2 regions of the Pseudarthrobacter sp. TE3704 genome follow, and region 1 is predicted to be linked to the other one. Evidence: predicted binding sites of a transcription regulator. Region 1 holds the regulator's gene; the other holds the start of a gene.
The links. Region 1 encodes HspR, which represses chaperone genes until heat shock. Its sites were predicted from a motif close to AAGTTGAGTCNNNNNGACTCAACTT; they were not measured.
Positions count from the first base shown of each region.

Region 2: clpB (ATP-dependent chaperone ClpB) is a predicted target of HspR. The motif match lies at 5,732-5,756, and genes of this name have one in related genera.

Region 1 covers NZ_JBWCCJ010000003.1:617,276-627,464, forward strand. Annotated here, with positions in the region: gene hpaD (3,4-dihydroxyphenylacetate 2,3-dioxygenase) at 1-968, shown strand, start outside; gene hpaH (2-oxo-hept-4-ene-1,7-dioate hydratase) at 971-1,756, shown strand; gene ACZ9BC_RS10625 (HpcH/HpaI aldolase family protein) at 1,741-2,562, shown strand; gene ACZ9BC_RS10630 (NAD-dependent succinate-semialdehyde dehydrogenase) at 2,588-4,093, shown strand; gene ACZ9BC_RS10635 (aldehyde dehydrogenase family protein) at 4,364-5,773, shown strand; gene ACZ9BC_RS10640 (hypothetical protein) at 5,807-6,193, opposite strand; gene ACZ9BC_RS10645 (heat shock protein transcriptional repressor HspR) at 6,372-6,797, opposite strand; gene ACZ9BC_RS10650 (DnaJ C-terminal domain-containing protein) at 6,813-7,784, opposite strand; gene ACZ9BC_RS10655 (nucleotide exchange factor GrpE) at 7,867-8,559, opposite strand; gene dnaK (molecular chaperone DnaK) at 8,562-10,189, opposite strand, start outside.
Region 2 covers NZ_JBWCCJ010000003.1:513,583-523,771, reverse strand. Annotated here, with positions in the region: gene ACZ9BC_RS10160 (DUF4031 domain-containing protein) at 1-778, opposite strand, end outside; gene ACZ9BC_RS10155 (TOBE domain-containing protein) at 886-1,296, shown strand; gene modA (molybdate ABC transporter substrate-binding protein) at 1,293-2,069, shown strand; gene ACZ9BC_RS10145 (ABC transporter permease) at 2,107-2,973, shown strand; gene ACZ9BC_RS10140 (sulfate/molybdate ABC transporter ATP-binding protein) at 2,970-4,028, shown strand; gene ACZ9BC_RS10135 (FAD-dependent monooxygenase) at 4,066-5,076, opposite strand; partial or broken gene ACZ9BC_RS10130 (hypothetical protein) at 5,157-5,219, opposite strand; gene ACZ9BC_RS10125 (YciI family protein) at 5,247-5,582, opposite strand; gene clpB (ATP-dependent chaperone ClpB) at 5,786-8,428, shown strand; gene ACZ9BC_RS10115 (septum formation family protein) at 8,465-9,172, opposite strand; gene ACZ9BC_RS10110 (DUF3073 domain-containing protein) at 9,446-9,679, shown strand; gene ACZ9BC_RS10105 (VOC family protein) at 9,925-10,189, shown strand, end outside.

The DNA.
Region 1 (10,189 bases):
GCCTGCACGTCACCGAGGAAGACGAGAACGCCATCTACCTGCGCTCCCTCGAGGAGTTCATCCACCACAACCTGGTGCTCCGCAAGGGACCCATCGCCGCCGTCGCCGCCTTCGCCTACCGGGTGAAGTCCCCCGCCGAGGTGGACGCCGCCGAGGCCTACTACCGCGAGTTGGGCTGCCGGGTGGAGCGCCGCAAGGACGGCTTCACCAAGGGCATCGGCGACTCCGTCCGCGTCGAGGACCCGCTGGGCTTCCCGTACGAGTTCTTTTACGACGTGGAGCACGTGGAACGCCTCACCCAGCGCTACGACCTCTACTCCGCCGGCGAACTGGTCCGCCTGGACCACTTCAACCAGGTCACCCCCGACGTCCCGCGCGGCCGCGCCTACCTCGAGGACTTGGGCTTCCGCGTTTCGGAGGACATCAAGGATTCCGACGGCGTCACCTACGCCGCCTGGATGCACCGCAAGCAGACCGTCCACGACACCGCCCTGACCGGCGGCAACGGACCGCGCATGCACCACGTCGCGTTCGCTACCCACGAAAAGCACAACATCATCCAGATCTGCGACAAGATGGGTGCCCTGCGCATCAGCGACCGGATCGAACGCGGGCCAGGCCGGCACGGCGTGTCCAACGCGTTCTACCTCTACATCCTGGATCCGGACGGCCACCGCATCGAGATCTACACCCAGGACTACTACACCGGCGACCCCGACAACCCCACCATCACCTGGGACGTCCACGACAACCAGCGCCGCGACTGGTGGGGCAACCCCGTGGTCCCGTCCTGGTACACCGAAGCCTCCCTCGTCCTGGACCTGGACGGCAACCCCCAGCCGGTCATCGTCCGTGAGGAAAAGAGCGAAATGGCCGTCACCGTCGGCGCCGACGGCTTCTCCTACACCCGCAAGGACGGAGCCCCGGAAGACGACCGGACCGGCTTCAAGCTGGGAGCGCAGCTGTAGCCATGCTGGATGACAGGACGATCGAGGCCATCGCGGACGAGCTGGTGGAAGCCGGCCGCACCCGCACCCCCGTACCGCGGCTCACTGCCCGGTACCCGGACATGACCGTGGAGGACTCCTACGCCGTCCAGCAGTTGTGGCGCCGCCGGAACGAGGAAGCCGGCCGGACCCTGGTGGGGCGCAAGATCGGCCTGACGTCCAAGGCCATGCAGGCGGCCACGGGCATCACCGAGCCGGACTACGGCGCCATTTTTGACGACATGGTGCTGGAGACCGGCTGCTCGGTGGAGTGGGACAAATACACGCACCCGCGGGTGGAGGTGGAGCTGGCGTTCGTGCTCAAGGACGGGCTCAAGGGCCCCGGTGTCACCATCTTCGACGTCCTGAAAGCCACCGACTACGTGGTTCCGGCCCTGGAAATCCTCGATTCCAGGATCGAGATGGAGGGCCGGACCATCGTGGACACCATCTCCGACAACGCAGCCATGGGCGCCATGGTGATCGGCGGCAACCCGGTGAAGCCGGACGCCGTGGACCTCCGGTGGGTTTCGGCCATCCTGTATAAGAACCAGACGGTGGAGGAGACCGGCGTCGCCGCCGGCGTCCTGGACCACCCCGCTAACGGAGTGCACTGGCTGGCCAACAAGATTGCCGCCCACGGCGATTCGCTGAAGGCCGGTGACATCATCCTCGCCGGTTCCTTCACCCGCCCGCTCTGGGTTTACAAGGGCGACACCGTTCACGCTGACTACGGACCTCTGGGGAGTGTCACATGCCGCTTCGAATAGAGGACACCTTCCGCGACGCCCTCGCAGAGCAAAAGCAAAAAGGTGCAGCAGGCCGGCCGCTGGCCGGGATGTGGGTCTGCTCAGGCAGCCCCCTGGTCGCCGAACTCTGCGCCGGGTCCGGGCTGGATTGGCTCCTGGTGGACGCCGAGCACAGCCCGAACGGCCTCGAATCCGTCCTCGCCCAGCTCCAGGCGATCAACGGCTACCCGGTCCATACACTGGTCCGCCCGCCGGTGAATGACACGGTGGTGATCAAGCAGTACCTGGACCTCGGCGTGCAGAACCTCCTCATCCCCATGGTCAACTCCGTCGCCGAGGCCGAGGCCGCCGTGGCGGCCACCCGCTACCCGCCGGTGGGCGTTCGCGGAGTGGGGTCAGCCTTGGCCCGCGCCGCCCGCTGGAACCGGGTGCCGGATTACCTGGCCCGGGCCGGCGAGACCATCAGTGTCACCGTTCAGATCGAGTCGACGGCGGCAGTGGACTCTGTGGCGGACATCCTGAAAGTCGATGGCGTAGACGCCGTCTTCGTCGGGCCCTCCGACCTCGCCGCCTCCATGGGCCTGCTGGGACAGCAGGAACACCCTGAGGTGCGCGCCGCCGTCGAACACTGCCTCGCCGCCGCGAAAGCCGCCGGAAAGCCGGCCGGTGTGAATGCCTTCAACCCGGACACGGCCCGCCACTACCTGGACCACGGCGCAGACTTCATCCTGGTCGGCGCCGACGTCGCCCTCCTGGCAAGAGGCTCCGAAGCCCTCGCCAAGCAGTACATCCAGAAGGCCGACGGCGGCACCCCCGCCAGCTACTGATCCTCCCTTCTTAAGGACTATTTCAATGACAGTTACTTCTGCGCTGCCCCCTGCCATCTCACGGGAGCGCGAAGCCGCACTCCTTGCGTCCGTTCCAACCGGCCTTTTGATTGGCGGGCAGTGGCGCGGCGCGTCCGACGGCGGCACGTTTGATGTGCACGATCCCGCCACCGGCGAGGTCCTCGCCACCCTCGCCTCCGCCACGAGCGAAGACGCCATCGCCGCGCTCGACGCCGCCGAGGCCGTCCAGGCGTCATGGGCGCGGACCGCGCCGCGGGTGCGGGCCGAGATCCTGCGCCGGGCCTTTGACCTGGTGACCGAACGGGCCGAGGACTTTGCCCTGCTGATGACCCTGGAGATGGGCAAGCCGCTGGCCGAGGCCCGCGGCGAGGTCACCTACGGCGCCGAGTTCCTGCGCTGGTTCAGCGAGGAAACCGTCCGCGACTATGGCCGCTACCTCACCACCCCCGAAGGCAAGAACAAGATCCTGGTCCAGCACAAACCCGTTGGCCCCTGCCTGCTCATCACGCCCTGGAACTTTCCCCTCGCGATGGCCACCCGCAAAGTAGCCCCCGCCGCCGCAGCCGGCTGCACCATGGTCCTCAAACCCGCCAAACTCACCCCCCTCACAGCCCAGTACTTCGCGCAGACCATGCTCGACGCCGGCCTGCCCGCCGGAGTCCTGAACGTCGTCGCATCCTCTTCTGCCTCGGGGATCTCCGGGCCGCTGCTGAAAGACTCACGGCTGCGGAAAGTCTCCTTCACCGGCTCCACCCCCGTCGGCAAACGCCTGATGGCCGACGCCGCCCAGAACGTCCTCCGGACCTCGATGGAGCTCGGCGGGAACGCTCCCTTCATCGTCTTCGAAGACGCAGACCTGGACAAGGCCGTCGAGGGGGCCATGGCGGCGAAGATGCGGAACATGGGCGAAGCCTGCACCGCCGCCAACCGCTTCCTCGTCCACGAATCCGTCGCCGCCGAGTTCACACAGAAGTTCGCCGCCGCGATGGGCGCCCTGGCCACCGGCCGCGGAACGGACCCCGCCACCCAAGTAGGCCCGCTCATCGACGCCGGCGCCCGCGAAGACGTCCACGCCCTGGTCAGCGCCGCCGTCGACGCCGGAGCAGTGGCCGTCACCGGCGGGGCACCCGTGGACGGGCCCGGCTACTTCTACCAGCCCACTGTCCTCGCCAACGTCCCCAACAACGCGGCGATCCTGGGCCAGGAAATCTTCGGACCCGTCGCCCCCGTCACCACCTTCACCACCGAGGAGGACGCCATCCGCCTCGCCAACGCTTCCGAATACGGGCTCGCGTCCTACCTCTACAGCCGCGACTTCAACAAGCTCCTGCGCGTAGCTGAGCAGATCGAGTTCGGCATGGTTGGGTTCAATGCCGGCGTCATCTCCAACGCCGCAGCACCCTTCGGAGGAGTGAAACAGTCCGGCCTCGGCCGCGAAGGCGGATCAGAAGGCATCGCCGAATACACCACCACCCAATACATCGGCATCGCCAACCCCTACGCCGGCTGACCCCGGACAACGCAAAAATCGACGTCACGCACGGCACGCTTTTGATCCACCGCGATCGCAGGACCCCCGGGAAACCGGGGACCCGCCATCGGTCGTCCCGCAAAACGGTGCCCTGCGTGACGCAGGTGCTGAGCAACGCGCCTGAACGTTCCCTCCACGCCAACTGTCCTGCGCCCATAGACAAGAGACGCGCGGGAAGCTCGGCCAGACTGGGAAGCAACCCGCCGGGCCGTCCGGCCGGCGCCCTTGCTACTCGAAGTGGAGTAAACCTTGGAAACCTACGATGCGCTCCTCGCGTCCATCACCCCCACGTACGGCCCCACCCGGACCATCCTGGACCCGGCAACGGGCGAAGCCGTGGGCGAGGCTCCGGTCCACAGCCTGGAATACCTGGAGCAGGCCGTCGCCACCGCCGTCAAGACGCAGCCGGCATGGGCTGCGTTGGGCCACAGCGCCCGGTCCGCCGCGCTCCTGAAAGCAGCCGACGCCGTCGAACGCTCCGCCGAAGAACTCGCCCAGTTGCTCTCCCGCGAGCAGGGCAAACCGCTGAACGGCCCCAACGCCCGCTTCGAAGTGGGCGCCTGCGCTGCCTGGCTCCGTGCCACCGCCAACACCCCTCTGGAGCCCGAAACCATTGTGGATGACGGCCAGACCCGGGCGGAGCTTCACCACAAGCCCATCGGCGTTGTGGGGGCGATCGGCCCGTGGAACTGGCCCATGATGATCACCGTCTGGCAGATCGCCCCCGCCCTGCGGATGGGCAACGCCGTGGTGGTCAAACCCTCCGAATACACCCCGCTGTCCGTCCTGGCCCTGGTCAAGGTCCTTAATGAGGAACTCCCCGAAGGCATCCTCTCAGTGGTGTCAGGCAACCGCGACGTTGGTGCCCGCCTCGCCGGGCACCCCGCCATCGGCAAGATCATGTTCACCGGCTCCACAGCCACCGGAAAGGCCATCATTAAGTCCTCCGCGGACACCGTCAAACGGCTCACCCTGGAACTGGGCGGAAACGACGCCGGCATCGTCCTGCCAGACGCCGACCCCAAAGCCATCGCGGAAGACCTCTTCTGGGGGGCCTTCATCAACACCGGCCAGACGTGTGCAGCGCTGAAGCGCCTCTACGTCCACGAAGACATCTACGAGGCCGTCTGCGAAGAACTCACCGCCGTGGCCAAGGCCATGCCCATGGGCCACGGCCTGGACGAGGACAACGTCCTCGGTCCCCTGCAGAACAAGGCCCAGTACGACGTGGTCGCCAACCTCGTGCAGGCGGCAAAGGACTCCGGTGCACGCGTGCTGCTGGGCGGCACCCCGGACACCAGCCAGCCCGGCTACTTCTACCCCACCACCCTCGTGGCGGACATCGACAACAACAACCCCCTCGTTGCCGAAGAACAATTCGGCCCCGCTTTGCCGATCATCCGCTACAGCACCATCGACGAAGCAGTGGAAAAGGCTAACGGACTCGACGTCGGACTGGGCGCCTCCGTCTGGTCCTCCAACCCCGCTGTGGCCCGCGACGTGGCGAGCCGCATCCAGGCTGGCACCGTCTGGATCAACAAACACGGCGCTGTGGACCCCCGCATCCCCTTCGGCGGCGCCAAACAATCCGGCTACGGCCTCGAATTCGGCGTCGAAGGCCTCAAAGCCCTCGGCATCCCCCAGGTCATCAACGGCTAAGCCAAATACCGGCGTGCTGCCCTGGCGACGGGATTACCCCATCGCCAGGGCGGCGGCGGTCCGGCCGGCAAACTGCCGCCGGGCCCACCGGGCGAGCTTCTTGCCCTTGCCCTTCCACCAGTTGTCCTCGTCCTTGTCGTGGTGCAGCCGGAAGATGATGGCCATGAGCACGAACATGCCCATGACCACATCGATCCAGGATGCCACCACCAGTGCGATGAGGACCGTCAGGCCGTTGGCGATGATGGACGGGATGGCCAGGGTCCGGAAAACGGTGCTGGCTACATAGCGCCGGTGCGACCTCGGGACGGACAGCGCCCGCACCATGTCGAAGCAGACGCACACCACCACGATCGTTTGCCCAATGGCGAGCAGGAGCTGGCCGGGGACCGAGCCGCTGAACGCGGACACCGCCTCCATCCCCGGGCTCATGGCCGGGCCTTGTTGGAACCACACATGGAAAACCCCCAGAAACTTGGAACCACTGCTGATCCAGCGGTGGTTCCATTGAAGTTTCCGGGGGTGGAAGGGTCACGAGTAGTGGGTACTCTATTTTCGACCCGTGACCGATATCAGGTACTTATTGCCCTGTGCCCAATTACTGCCCGATGGCCCGGGGCCGCCAGAGCACCACTGCCTGGGAGCGGGGCCGCGGACGCTGGCCGCGGGCCAGGCTCACCACATCGCCGGCCGCGCCTGCTGCAAAGATGCGGGAATCGAAGGACTGCGGCCGGCGCGTGAGTTCCTCCGTGAGTTCGGAGACGCGCCGCTGCAGGGCCGCCACCTGGTTTTCGAGTTCCAGGATGCGCTTGATCCCTTCCAGCGAGACGCCTTCCTGCGACAGCCGCTGCACCTCCCGGAGCATGTTGACGTCCCGCTGGGAGTAGCGGCGGGACTTTCCGGGTGCACGGCTGGGCGAGACAATGCCCAGCCGGTCGTACTGCCGGAGCGTCTGGGGGTGCATGTCCGCAAGCTCAGCTGCCACCGAAATCACGAAGATTGGCTGGTCAGCATTGATCTCCACGCAACACCTCCGCTCCTACAACCGGGCCTTGGCGGCCAGGCCCTCTCGGACGTCGGCACCGGCCGTGGCTTCGGCAAACGCCTTGACCGCAGCTTCGGCTTCCTTATTAAGGTTCTTGGGAACGGCGACGTCGATGGTCACCAGCAGGTCGCCGGTGGCCTTGGACGTCTTCACGCCTTTGCCCTTGACCCGCAGGGTACGGCCCGACGGCGTGCCGGCCGGAACACGGACCCGCACCTTTTCGCCGTCGATGGTGGGCACCTCGATGTCGGCGCCCAGGGCAGCCTCCGGGAAGGTGACGGGGACGTGGATGCGGAGGTTGTCGCCGTCGCGCGTGTAAAACTCGTGGGGCTTGACGGCAACGGTGACCACCAGGTCGCCGTTGCCGGCCGGGCCAGGCTGGCCCTTGCCGCGGACGCGGATCTTCTGGCCGTCCTTGATGCCGGCGGGCACACGGACGTCAATGACCTCGCCGCTGGGTTCCCGCAGGCCGATGGTGGTGCCCCGGATGGCCCCTGAGAACGAGATGCTCGTGGACGCGGTGCGGTCGGCGCCCTTGGAAGGCGCCCGCTGGAAGCCCGTCTGGCCGAAGCCGCCGCCGAACAGGTCGGCGAACTCGGGCGGGATGCCGCCGGCGGAGGGGTTGAACCCGCCCGCATGCCGGCCGGTGTTGCCGGTGAACAGGCCGCCGAACATGTCCTCGAACCCGCCGTTGCCGCCGCCGGCACCGCCGGGAGCGAAGCGTGCCCCGCCGCCCATGGCGCGGATGGCGTCATACTGCTGGCGCTCGTCGGGATCCGAGAGCACCGAATAGGCCTCGGAGATGTCCTTGAACTTCTTCTCGGAAGCAGTGTTCCCCGAGTTGGTATCAGGGTGGTGCTCGCGGGCCAGCTTCCGGTAAGCCTTCTTGATATCGGCGTCGGAAGCGTCCTTGGCAACACCAAGGATCTTGTAAAAGTCCTTGTCCACCCAATCCTGGCTAGCCAATGGCGTTTCCTTTCAAAAGTTATGGGTCGGTGGTTGAGCTTACCGAAATCTGGTTTCGACAAGCTCAACCACCGAAGTAGTACTACGCAGGTACAGCGACAATCACCTGGGCTGCGCGGAGGACGCGTTCGCCTGACTTGTAGCCTGAGCGGAGCACCTGGCTGACGGTGTCAACCTCGATGTCGTCGCCGGGCTGCTGGATCAGTGCCTCGTGGATCGTGGGATCAAACTCCACGCCGGTTTCATCGATGCGGACCAGGCCGTAGGTCTTCAGCGCGTTCTCCAGCTTCGTGGCGATCGCGGCGAAGGGCCCGTCGGTGAGGTCGCCGTGCTGCCGGGCGGCGTCGACGTCGTCCAGGACCGGAAGCAGGGAATTCAGGACGCCGATGACGGCCATCTCCCCTGCCACGGCACGGTCGCGTTCAACGCGCTTGCGGTAGTTGACGTACTCGGCCTGCAGGCGGAGGAGGTCGTTCTTCAGCTCCGCTGCCTCGGCCGTGGCTGACCCTGCCGGAACCCCCTGTGCCACGGATTCCTCGGCCGGCACGTCGATGCCGTTGAGGATCTCCTCGGCCTGGGCGAGCGCGTCGCCGTCGGAATCCGTTTCCCCGGCCGCAGGGGCGGACTGGTCGCCCTCCGGGTGCCGGGCCTGGCCGGTCACCGGGTCAACCTTGCGGTTGTCCCGGATGACCGGTTCCTGGCCGTTGCCCTGCTGGCCCATGCGCTCCTGGTTTGTGGATGAGTTGTGCTCTTCCTCGTTACCGTGGTGCGGCATGGCTACTTCTTCGCTTCGTCTTCGTCGATGATCTCGGCGTCGACGATGTCCTCGTCAGCCTTGGAACCTTCGGAACCGGCTGCACCTTCGGCACCTGCGGCACCGGTGGCGCCGTCCGGCGAACCGGCCTGGGCGTAGATGGCTTCGCCCAGCTTGCCCTGCGAAGCCTGCAGCTTCTCGAAAGCGGACTTCACTGCGGCATCGTCGGTGCCTTCGAGGGCCTTCTTGAGGTCGTCGACGTCGCCCTGGACCTCGGTCTTGACCTCTTCGGGCAGCTTGTCTGCGTTGTCGGCGATCAGCTTGTCCACGGAGTAGGCGAGCTGCTCGGCGCTGTTGCGGGTGTCGGTTGCCTCGCGGCGGGCCTTGTCCTCGGCTGCGTGCTCCTCGGCGTCACGGACCATGCGGTCGATGTCTTCCTTGGAGAGCGCGGTGCCGCCGGTGATGGTCATGGACTGTTCCTTGCCGGTGCCCTTGTCCTTCGCCGAGACGTGGACGATGCCGTTGGCGTCGATGTCGAAGGTGACCTCAACCTGCGGGACGCCGCGCGGAGCCGGCGCGATGCCGGTCAGCTCGAACGTGCCCAGCGGCTTGTTGTCGCGGGTGAACTCACGCTCGCCCTGGAAGACCTGGATGGCCACGGACGGCTGGTTGTCGTCAGCGGTGGTGAAGGTCTCGGACCGCTTGGTGGGGATGGCGGTGTTGCGCTCGATCAGGTGCGTCATCACGCCACCCTTGGTTTCAATACCGAGGGACAGCGGGGTGACGTCGATCAGCAGGACGTCCTTGCGCTCACCCTTCAGCACGCCGGCCTGCAGGGCTGCGCCAACGGCCACAACCTCATCCGGGTTCACACCCTTGTTGGGCTCCTTGCCGCCGGCGAGTTCCTTGACCAGCTCGGAGACTGCGGGCATACGGGTGGAGCCACCCACGAGCACGATGTGGTTGATGTCGGAGAGCTTGATGCCGGCTTCCTTGATCACGTCGTGGAACGGCTTCTTGGTGCGCTCCAGCAGGTCCTTGGTGAGGTCCTGGAACTTGGCGCGGGTCAGCTGCTCGTCCAGGTGGACCGGGCCGTCGGGGGTGACGGACAGGTACTGGAGGGAGACGTTGGTGCTGGTGGAGGAGGACAGTTCCTTCTTGGCCTGCTCGGCAGCTTCGCGGAGGCGCTGCAGGGCGATCTTGTCCTTGGAGAGGTCGATGCCCTTGACCTTCAGCTGGTTCAGCAGGTACTCAACGACGCGGTTGTCCCAGTCGTCGCCGCCCAGGCGGTTGTCACCGGCGGTGGCGCGGACCTGGATGGTGGAGAAGTTGTCCTCGTCCTTGCCGACTTCGAGCAGGGAGACGTCGAAGGTGCCGCCGCCGAGGTCGAAGACCAGGATGAGTTCGTCTTCCTTGCCCTTGTCCAGGCCGTAGGCGAGTGCTGCGGCGGTGGGCTCGTTGACGATGCGCAGGACGTTCAGGCCTGCGATTTCGCCGGCTTCCTTGGTGGCCTGGCGCTCGGCGTCGTTGAAGTACGCGGGAACGGTGATCACAGCGTCGGTGACCTTTTCGCCCAGGTAGGACTCGGCGTCGTTCTTCAGCTTCATGAGCGTACGCGCGGAGATTTCCTGCGGGGTGTACTTCTTGCCGT
Region 2 (10,189 bases), 100 kb from region 1:
GATGGCGTACGACGGCGGCACGTCCCGCCGCGAAGTCGGCGTCGCCAATGTGCGCAAAATCCTGCCGGACGGCCGCGACGTAGCGGGCATAATCGTCCGGTTCCCCGCCCAGGACGGACAGGTCGGCGTCGCACAGGAGGGCGCCGTCGTCGTCCTCTTCCCCGGGGCGGTGGTCGCTTGTCAGCCGGACCAGCCTGGCCACCTCAGCCACCTCGGCGTCCGGCAGGCCTGCGGCGCTAAGCCGGTCCTCGGCCAACCGGGCGGACTCCTCCTCATCCTCCCCGGCGATGCCGCGGTAAACGGCGTCGTGGAACCAGGCTGCCAAGAGCACGGTGCGCGGCGGGTCGGCAGGATCGGTCAGCAGGTCCAGGGACTCCAGCACCGAGAGCAGGTGCGTGCAGCCGTGATACCGGCGGTGTGGTTCGCTCCAGCGGTCCAGCAGGTCGAGGAACAGGGCGTCATGGCCGGGCATGATGGCGTCCCAGCGCAGCTGCAGCGGCACCTTGAGTGACTTGTTCCGCTGCCGGGCGGGAATGCGCAGGCCGCTGTCAATCAGCTTGCGGACCAGGATGCGGGCTTCCACCGGAACCGCTCCGGCCGCCACCAGGTCCTCGAAACGGCGCTCCGGGACGTCGTAGTGGTCTCCATCGAAGGCCCGCTCCGGGATGCCCGCCTCCGCGGCGAAGGCATGAAGCTCCGCCAGGGATGTGTCCGAAACCAGGTGGGAGAAATGCGTTCCGTGCGCAGGCCACAGTGGCGGGTCGATGAAGATGGACATGGAGGAAGTCTAGTGTGCTGCCCCGACGGCGGACCGGGGGCCGGTCATAATCGAAAAAGCGGATCAAAGCCGGAGAAACGTCCGCATCTGCGGCCTATAGTGGGGAAATGACCATCCTCCGCGTCGCAGAAGCGGCCCGCCTGCTCGGCGTCAGTGACGATACGGTGCGCCGCTGGACGGACAACGGCTCCCTGACTCCGCTCCGGGACGATTCCGGCCGGCTCGCCGTCGACGGCCTCGAACTCGCCCGGCATGCCCAAAAACTGGCGCAGCTTCCTGACGATCCGCACCGGACGGGCAGTTCCGCCCGCAACAGGTTTACCGGGCTGGTCACCGGCATCACGGCGGACACGGTGATGGCGCAGGTGGAGCTGCAGTGCGGGCCGTTCCGGGTGGTGTCCCTGATGAGCAGCGAGGCTGTCCGGGACATGGGGCTGGAGCTCGGGTCGGTGGCCACTGCGGTGGTCAAAGCCACCACCGTCATCATCGAAACCCCGCAGGGAAAGGGTGCCCCGTGAGAGGGAGAATTTACGCAGTGCTGGCAGCGGCGGCCCTCACGCTGGGCCTCGCCGGTTGCGCCGGCAGCGCTTCCCCCGGGGATGACACAGGGGAAGGGACGCTCACGGTCTACGCGGCGGGCTCCCTCACGTCCAGCTTCAGTGAGCTGGCCGAAATGTTCGAGGCGCAGCACCCGGGAACGGACGTCACTGTCAGTTTCGCCGGGTCGTCGGACCTGGCAACCCAGATCAGCCAGGGCGCTCCGGCGGATGTCTTTGCCTCGGCCGACACCCGGAACATGGACAAGCTTGGTGATGCCGGACTGCTGCAGGGGGAACCCCGGACCTTCGCCACCAACACCCTGGCCATCGCGGTCCCGCCGGGTAACCCTGCAGGCATCAACTCCTTCGCCGACCTCGCAAGGGCAGGAACACGGCTGGTAACCTGTGCCCGGCAGGTGCCGTGCGGTGCGGCCGCCGCCGCTCTCTCGGAACAGCACGGAACCAGGCTCAACCCGGTCAGCGAGGAGAATTCTGTCACCGACGTCCTGGGCAAAGTCATCTCCGGAGAAGCCGACGCCGGGCTGGTCTACGTCACGGATGTGCGGTCCGCCGGGGACAGGGTGGAAAGCGTGCCGTTCCCGGAAGCGGCCGGGGCAGTCAACACCTATCCCATCGCAGTGCTGGCCGGGAGCAGGAACACCACCGCCGCCGGCGTGTTCCTGGACCTGGTGGCCAGCCCTGAAGGCCGGCAGGTGCTGGCGCAGGCCGGCTTCGGGCCGGCCACGCAATGACAGGCGCAGTGGTGCTCCGGCAGCAACCGGGCAAGCTGTGAGAGGGGTAAAGGCGCGCGCGGCCTACACCGGGGTCCCGGGCTGGCTCTACGTCCTGGCGGTGGTGGCCGCCCTGGTGGTTGTCCTCCCGCTGCTGGCCATCGTGGCCAGGGTCAACTGGGCCAACTTCCTTCCCTTGGTCACCTCCGAACCCGCGCTCTCCGCCCTCGGACTAAGCCTGCGCACCTCGGCTGCCAGTACTGCGCTGTGCATCGTGCTGGGCGTGCCGCTGGCCATGGTCCTGGCCCGGGGAAGGTTCCCGCTGCAGGGACTGCTGCGTTCGCTGGTGCTGCTCCCGCTGGTGCTCCCGCCCGTGGTGGGCGGCATCGCACTGCTCTACACGTTCGGCCGGCAGGGACTCCTGGGCGGGGCCCTGGAGGTGCTGGGGCTGCAGATCGCCTTCTCCACCACCGCCGTGGTCCTGGCCCAGACCTTCGTGGCGCTGCCGTTCCTCGTCGTCAGCCTGGAAGGCGCGCTGCGGACCGGCGGGTCCCGGTATGAGGCGGTGGCGGCGACCCTTGGTGCGCCGCCGCGGGTCGTTTTCCGGCGCGTGACCCTGCCGCTGATACTGCCCGGCCTGGCGTCCGGCGCGGTACTGGCCTTTGCCCGCAGCCTGGGCGAGTTCGGCGCCACGCTCACCTTCGCCGGCAGCCTGCAGGGGGTGACCCGGACCCTGCCGCTGGAAATCTACCTGCAGCGGGAAACGGACCCGGACGCCGCCGTCGCGCTGTCCCTGGTCCTGGTGGCCGTCGCCGTGGCCGTGGTGGCACTTGCGTACAGGCGCCCTGCGGGGGGCCGCGCGGCTGGCCACGTTTCCGGAAAGCGGACGACGGCGCCTGCCCCGGCCGGAGGGAACGTTCCGTGACGTTCTCCTTCCAGGCAGCCGTGGCGGGGCGCGGCTTCGACGTGGCCCTGACGGTGGGGCCGGAGGAAACCCTTGCCGTGATGGGACCCAACGGGGCGGGCAAATCCACGCTGCTGGCCAGCATCGCCGGGTTGCTGAAACCGGACAGCGGCCGGGCTGAACTCGACGGCCGCACGCTCTTCGACTTGGATCCCGGACAGCACGCGTGGGTGCCTCCGCACCATCGGGGCACCGTCCTGCTCGCGCAGGAACCGCTGCTGTTTCCGCACCTCAATGCCCTGGAAAATGTGGCCTTTGGGCCGCGAAGCGCCGGCACCGCCAAGCACCTGGCCGACATCCGGGCGATGCATTGGCTTGCAGAGGTAGAGGCCGCTGACCTGGCGGACCGCCGTCCTGCCGCGCTCTCCGGCGGGCAGGCGCAGCGGGTTGCGGTGGCCCGTGCGCTCGCGGCCGATCCTGCCTTGCTCCTGCTGGATGAGCCCCTGGCCGCGCTGGACATCCACTCGGCGCCGCTGCTGCGCCGCCTGCTCAAGCGCGTCCTCGCCGGGCGGCAGGCCATCATCGTCACCCACGATGTCCTGGATGCCCTGATGCTTGCGGACAGGGTGGCTGTCCTGGAGGGCGGACGGATTGTGGAGGCGGGCCCCACCCGGACGGTGCTGGAACGGCCCAGGAGTTCCTTTGCTGCCGGACTGGCCGGGCTGAACTTTGTCCCCGGAACCATGACGGGCACCGGGATCCGGGCGGGCGGGGGCCGGGAGATTTCCGGCCACCTCGAGGAACCCGCCGATGCCGGCGGGAACAACCGGCCGGGCGTGGCGGTCTTCCCGCCGTCGGCCGTGTCCGTGTTCCTCACCGACGCACACGGCAGCCCCCGCAACTCCTTCCCGGTGTCCATCACGGATCTCGAGCCCCATGGCGACCTGATCCGGGTGCGCGCGGACGGCCTCGCCGCAGACATCACGCCCGCGGCGTCGGCGGACTTGGGCCTGGTTCCCGGCATGACGGTGCACTTTGTGGTGAAGGCCGCCGCCGTGTCGGTCTACGGGACCTAGCTGTACACCTCGCCCTGGGACCCCCGCTTGTGGATTCTTAGAGTGCTGCGCCGGATTTTCCGATGACTGCTGAGCTGATGACCCGCTTCATGCCCGGGATGCCGGCAAGCCGGATGGCGGTGCGGCGGGCGAATGCGGCTCGCCTGGTTCCCGGGACAAACCACTGGGCGGCAGCTGCGCCGGCCTTCTGGTGCTCCAGTACCGCGGGGCGCACCCTGGCTTCGAAGGATTCCAGGGCACGGCTGATCGTTGAGTGGCGCCCCAGTTCCTCGGCCAGCACACCGGCAGCAGCCATGCCCAGGGATGCGCCCTGGCCCGCGAGCAGTGAAACGGCTGCAGCGGAGTCACCCACCAGGACAACGCGGCCCGTGTGCCAGCGGGGCATCCTGATCTGGGCTACCTGGTCGTAGTAGATGTCCCGCGGGCATTGCTCCAGGGCGGCTGGGCAGATCCACCCCAGGCCGCCGTACCTGGACCGGAGCAGTGCCCGGGGATCCTCCGGAAGCCCGGGACTGTCCGTGCGGTGGACGGCCATGGCGGTTATCCGGCCGTCACGGAGCAGGTAGAAGAACATCGCCTCGTTCCGGGTGTCCGTGATGGCGAACCGGTTCCCGAGGCGGGCGGCGAGTTCCGGGTCGCTGAAGGAGTAGGCGCCCACCTGGAAGCCGAGATAGCGAAAGAACCCGTCTTCCGGGCCGAAGGCGAGCTCACGGGTCACGGAGTGGATCCCGTCAGCGCCGATGAGCAGATCGGCCTCCAGCACCTGGCCGTCGTCAAGGGTCACCGCCACGGACTCCCGGCTCTGGCCCACCGACACTACGGTGCGGCCGTACTGAAGCTCCACGCCGGGAGGCACTGCTTCGCGAATGGCACGTTCCAGGTCCGGGCGGAGGATGCTGACCAGCCCGCCACCGGCAACCTGCGCGAATGCGGAGAAGGGAAGGGTGGCCCGTGCCCTGCCTTTCCCGTCAACGTAGTCCACCTGCCGGACCCGGTAGCCCAACTCATGGAGCCGGGGGACGATGCCAAACTGGCCGCTGCACGCCACCCGGGGCCGAAGAAATCGATCATGTACCCCAGCGGCCGAGGACCCTCGGACTGCTCCACCACCACCACGTCCCAGCCGCCACGGGCCAGGAACGCCGCGCTGGAGAGCCCACTGATTCCGGCCCCGCAGATGACGGCTTTCACCGGGGTTCCCGATCGACCGGTTGGGCTCTACATTCCCGGCAGGTCCAGGGATTCGTACACCTGGATGCTGGAACCGGGCATCATCAGGTGTGGGTGGCCGTCGAACAGGGCCTGCGCGGACTCAAGGTCCTCTGCCTGGACAATGGCATAGCCGGCTACGCCGTTTGTGGTGTCAGACGCGCCGGTGCTGGTAATTTCCTTGCCGGCCCCCAATGGATTGCCCATGTCCAGAATGCCCTCACCGGCGCGGGCTGCCCACTCCATCCAGGCTTTCATGCCCTCCTGGGCCGCTTCCGGCGTGCTTTCCTGCATCTGCTCCTGGGCTGCCTTGGGTCCAAGGTAAAGAACAACGAACTTCTTCATGGATTGTCCCCTCTCGAATGCGCCGGCGGAACGTCCTCCCCGGTCACACGCCCGATCCTAGGGGCATCTGCAGGTTAGGGGAACAGCCGGGCGGACGTTCGCTGTAGGAAAACAGATGCCTGCATTCGGAAATAAAGAGTCCCAATCCAAAGTTGAGCGTAGTAGACTCAACTTAGAAAAACTGCCCCTGAAAGGAGCCCTCTTTGGACGTCAAATTCACTACCAAGAGCCAGGAGGCGCTCTCGGCTGCGGCCATGAACGCCTCCACGGCAGGCAATCCCCAGGTGGAACCAGCCCACCTGCTCAAGGCGCTGATGGACCAGCGCGAGGGGGTCGCCGTCGCGCTTCTGCGCGCCACCGGCGCCGACCCGGACGCCGTCAGTGTCCAGGCGAGCAGCGCCATCAAGGCGCTGCCGGCTACTTCCGGTGGCTCCAGCCAGCAGGCACAGCTTTCCCGTCCTGCCCTGCAGGCCATCCAGAATGCCAAGGAAGAGGCGGACCGGCTGGGCGACACCTTCGTTTCCACCGAGGTCCTCCTGCTGGGCCTCGCGGGCGGAAACGATGCAGCGGCCCGGGTGTTGCGCGACGCCGGCGCCTCCCGTGAAGCGCTGCTCGCCGCCCTTCCGGGTGTCCGCGGTGACCGCAAGGTGGATGGCCCGGACCCGGAGAACACCTTCCAGTCGCTGGAGAAGTTCGGCACGGACCTCACCGCCATGGCGCGGTCCGGAAAGCTTGACCCGGTGATCGGCCGGGACACTGAAATCCGGCGCATTGTGCAGGTCCTGAGCCGCCGCACCAAGAACAACCCCGTGATCATCGGTGAACCCGGTGTGGGCAAGACCGCCGTCGTGGAGGGGCTGGCTCAGCGCATCGTGGCCGGGGACGTGCCGGAAAGCCTGCGCGGCAAGACCCTGATCGCCCTGGACCTGGCGTCCATGGTGGCCGGCGCCAAGTACCGCGGCGAGTTCGAGGAGCGGCTGAAGGCCGTGCTGGAGGAGATCAAGAACTCCGAAGGCCAGATTGTCACCTTCATCGATGAGATCCACACGGTGGTGGGAGCGGGTGCAACAGGCGATTCCTCCATGGACGCGGGCAACATGCTCAAGCCGATGCTGGCCCGCGGCGAGCTGCGCCTGATCGGTGCCACCACGCTCGATGAATACCGCGAGAACATTGAGAAGGATCCGGCGCTCGAACGCCGTTTCCAGCAGGTGTACGTGGGCGAGCCGAGCGTGGAGGACACCATCGGCATCCTCCGCGGACTCAAGGAACGCTACGAGGCGCACCACAAGGTCACCATCTCCGATTCGGCCCTGGTGGCGGCCGCTACGCTCTCCAACCGCTACATCTCCGGCCGCCAGCTCCCGGACAAGGCCATCGACCTGGTGGACGAGGCCGCGTCCCGGCTCCGGATGGAGATCGACTCCGCACCGGAGGAAGTGGACCAGCTGCAGCGCGTTGTGGACCGGCTCACCATGGAAGAGCTGGCTCTGCAGGGTGAAAAGGACGAGGCCTCCGTTGAGCGACTGGCTGCCCTGCGGGCTGACAAGGCGGACAAGGAAGAGGAGCTGAACGCGCTCAAGGCCCGCTGGGAGGCTGAGAAGGCCGGCCTTAACCGGGTCGGCGACCTCAAGGCAAAGCTGGATGAGCTGCGTGGCGCCTATGAAAAAGCGGCGCGTGAAGGCGACCTGGAGACGGCGTCCCGCGTGCTCTACGGTGAAATCCCGGCGCTGGAGCGGGAGCTGAACGCCGCCGCGGAGGCCGAAGCCGCCGTCACGGACAAGTCCGCGCAGATGGTGGCCGAGCAGGTGACCGCGGACGACATCGCCGAGGTCATCTCCGCCTGGACCGGCATCCCGGCTGGCCGCATGCTGCAGGGTGAAAGCCAGAAGCTGCTCCACATGGAGGAGGAGCTGGGGAAACGGCTCATCGGCCAGGGCAAGGCCGTCACGGCCGTGTCCGACGCCGTCCGCCGTGCCCGGGCAGGCATCAGCGACCCCAACCGGCCCACCGGTTCCTTCCTCTTCCTGGGCCCCACCGGCGTAGGCAAGACCGAGCTGGCCAAGGCCCTGGCGGACTTCCTGTTCGACGACGAGCGCGCCATGGTCCGGATCGACATGTCCGAATACGGCGAGAAGCACTCCGTGGCACGGCTCGTGGGTGCGCCTCCGGGCTACGTGGGCTACGAGGAGGGCGGCCAGCTCACCGAGGCCGTCCGGCGCCGGCCGTACTCGGTGGTGCTGCTGGACGAGGTGGAGAAGGCCCACCCCGAGGTCTTCGACATCCTCCTGCAGGTGCTCGACGACGGCCGCCTCACGGACGGCCAGGGCCGTACCGTGGACTTCCGCAACGTCATCCTGGTGCTGACCTCCAACCTGGGCAGCCAGTTCCTGGTTGACCCGAACCTGGACGCCGAAGCCAAGCGGAACGCCGTGATGGCAACGGTGAACGCCTCCTTCAAGCCGGAATTCCTGAACCGGCTGGATGAAGTAGTGCTGTTCGACGCGCTCAATGTGGAGGAACTCTCACGCATCGTGGAACTGCACGTTGGCGAACTGGGCCGCCGCCTCCACGAACGCCGGCTCACGCTGGAGGTCACCGACGGGGCGAAGGCCTGGCTCGCCATCTCCGGCTTCGATCCCGCCTACGGCGCCCGGCCGCTCCGCCGGCTGGTCCAGCGCGAGATCGGCGACCGGCTGGCGAAAGCCATCCTCTCCGGCGACATCAGCGACGGCGACACCGTGCTCGTGGACACGGCGGCCGACGTCGGAGAACTGGCACGGGGTGACGTGGACGCCCTGACGGGCGCGTCGAATTCCGGACTCTCCGTCCGCCGGAAGGACTAAACGCAAAAAAGGTGTGCTGCCCTGGCGGCCTGGCCGCTAGGGCAGCACGCTTGCGTTGATGACGTTGCCGCCGTCTGCGGTCACGTAGCAGTCCACCCTGCGGTCCCCTGAATCCCAGCTGGTATCGCTGGGGAAGCTGCGCTGGAAATTGAGCGGGTATTGGTCGGCTGCAGGGCCCAGCCTCGCAGCCTGGCAGGCTTCCAGTGCTTTGGCCTTGAGCGCGTCCGCCCCGGGGTAGTCTCCGGCTTCCGGATAGCGGAAGACTGCCACCAGCTGTGCGGAATGACCCGTGTCGCACGGGACCACCCTGGACGCCAGCGCTTCGGGGTTGAAGTCGGCGAAACAGTCCCCCAGCGCATACTCGGTGGCCGGCACTCCTTCGCGCGGCAGGGGCAGCGGTGTTGCGGGCGGGGTGACAGTTGTCTCAAGCACGCCGGAAGTTTCGGCATCGGCCGCTTGGGAACCCTGGCCGGAATTCAGCCAGATGGCGAGCCACACCAGTCCGCTGACCACGGCCAGGAGCACGACGACGAAGAACGCCTTCCACAGCGCGCGTTTGGTTCCTGCCCGCATCCTTGGCGCCGCTTCCGGCACATGCTGGGACCAGGTGACGGATTCGGGTGCGGGGGCAGGGCCTGCGGCTGGGCTGTGCCCGTGGCCGGGGTCCTCGTTCCCGGCAGGAACCTTCGGCAGGCCGCCAGTGGGCTGCGAGGGGGGCTTCGGCGGGACGTCCTGGTTGTTCACGTGGGTGCATCCTCCTGCGTTCTTTCCGCGGTGGCAGCCTGTCAGCCGTCCAGTTTCGGCAGTTGTTTTAGCGACTCTACCGAAGAAAAAAGCTGGAAACTCGCGGGTGGAGCAGGGGAATGGTAGCGCAAACCACGGCAGGCCGCCCCGTCTGGCAAGCAGGGCAGGCGGAAAGCATGTAATCTAGGTGTACGACAAATTGACCAAACATTCCGGGGCCTCACCTACGCCAAGGTGACCACCTCCGGTCCAAGTACAAAAGGGGGTCACGCCATGGGGCGCGGCCGTCAAAAGGCAAAAGCTACCAAGCAGGCTCGGGATATCAAGTACTACTCCCCGAACACTGACTACTCGGCACTTCAGCGTGAGCTGACGGGTCCAGGCAGTCGTGCCACGAGCCATTATGCGAATGAGCCGGTCGAACCGGACTATTCGGCTTATGTGGATAAGTACGCGGATGATTTGGAAGAAGACGACGACGAGGTAGACACCCGTCGAATCGGCTAGTTGTCGCAAGCTGCCAACGCCTGAGGGCGGCAGCCCTGTGACGCCGCGGCACCAATGGATGCAGCAGGTGTTTCTGCAGTTTCCGATGGACCAGTGCAGCGCTTCTTTTTCAGTATCCTGATCCCCACGATCCAGGGTCCTGACTTCAGTTGGAAAGCCCGCTGTCCGCACCTTTTAAGGTGCTGGCGGCGGGCTTTTTGTTGCCAGATTGCGGGCAGTCCTGCCCCCGCTGGTAGCCTGACCGCATGACTGCCCGCACCAAGTACGCAGAGGGCGAGCCCTGCTGGGCGGACCTGCAGACACCCGATGTTGCCGCTGCCAAGGACTTTTACGCGACGGTGTTCGGCTGGACGTATGAGGACCTGCCCACGCCGGATGGCCGCAGCTTCGCCCGCGCCTTCATGAATGGGCAGCTCGTCACGGCCATCGCCCCGCAAAACCCGCTGCAGCAGGCTGCCGGAACCCGTGCGCAATGGAACATCTATCTCGCGTGCGGCGATGCCGCAGCCA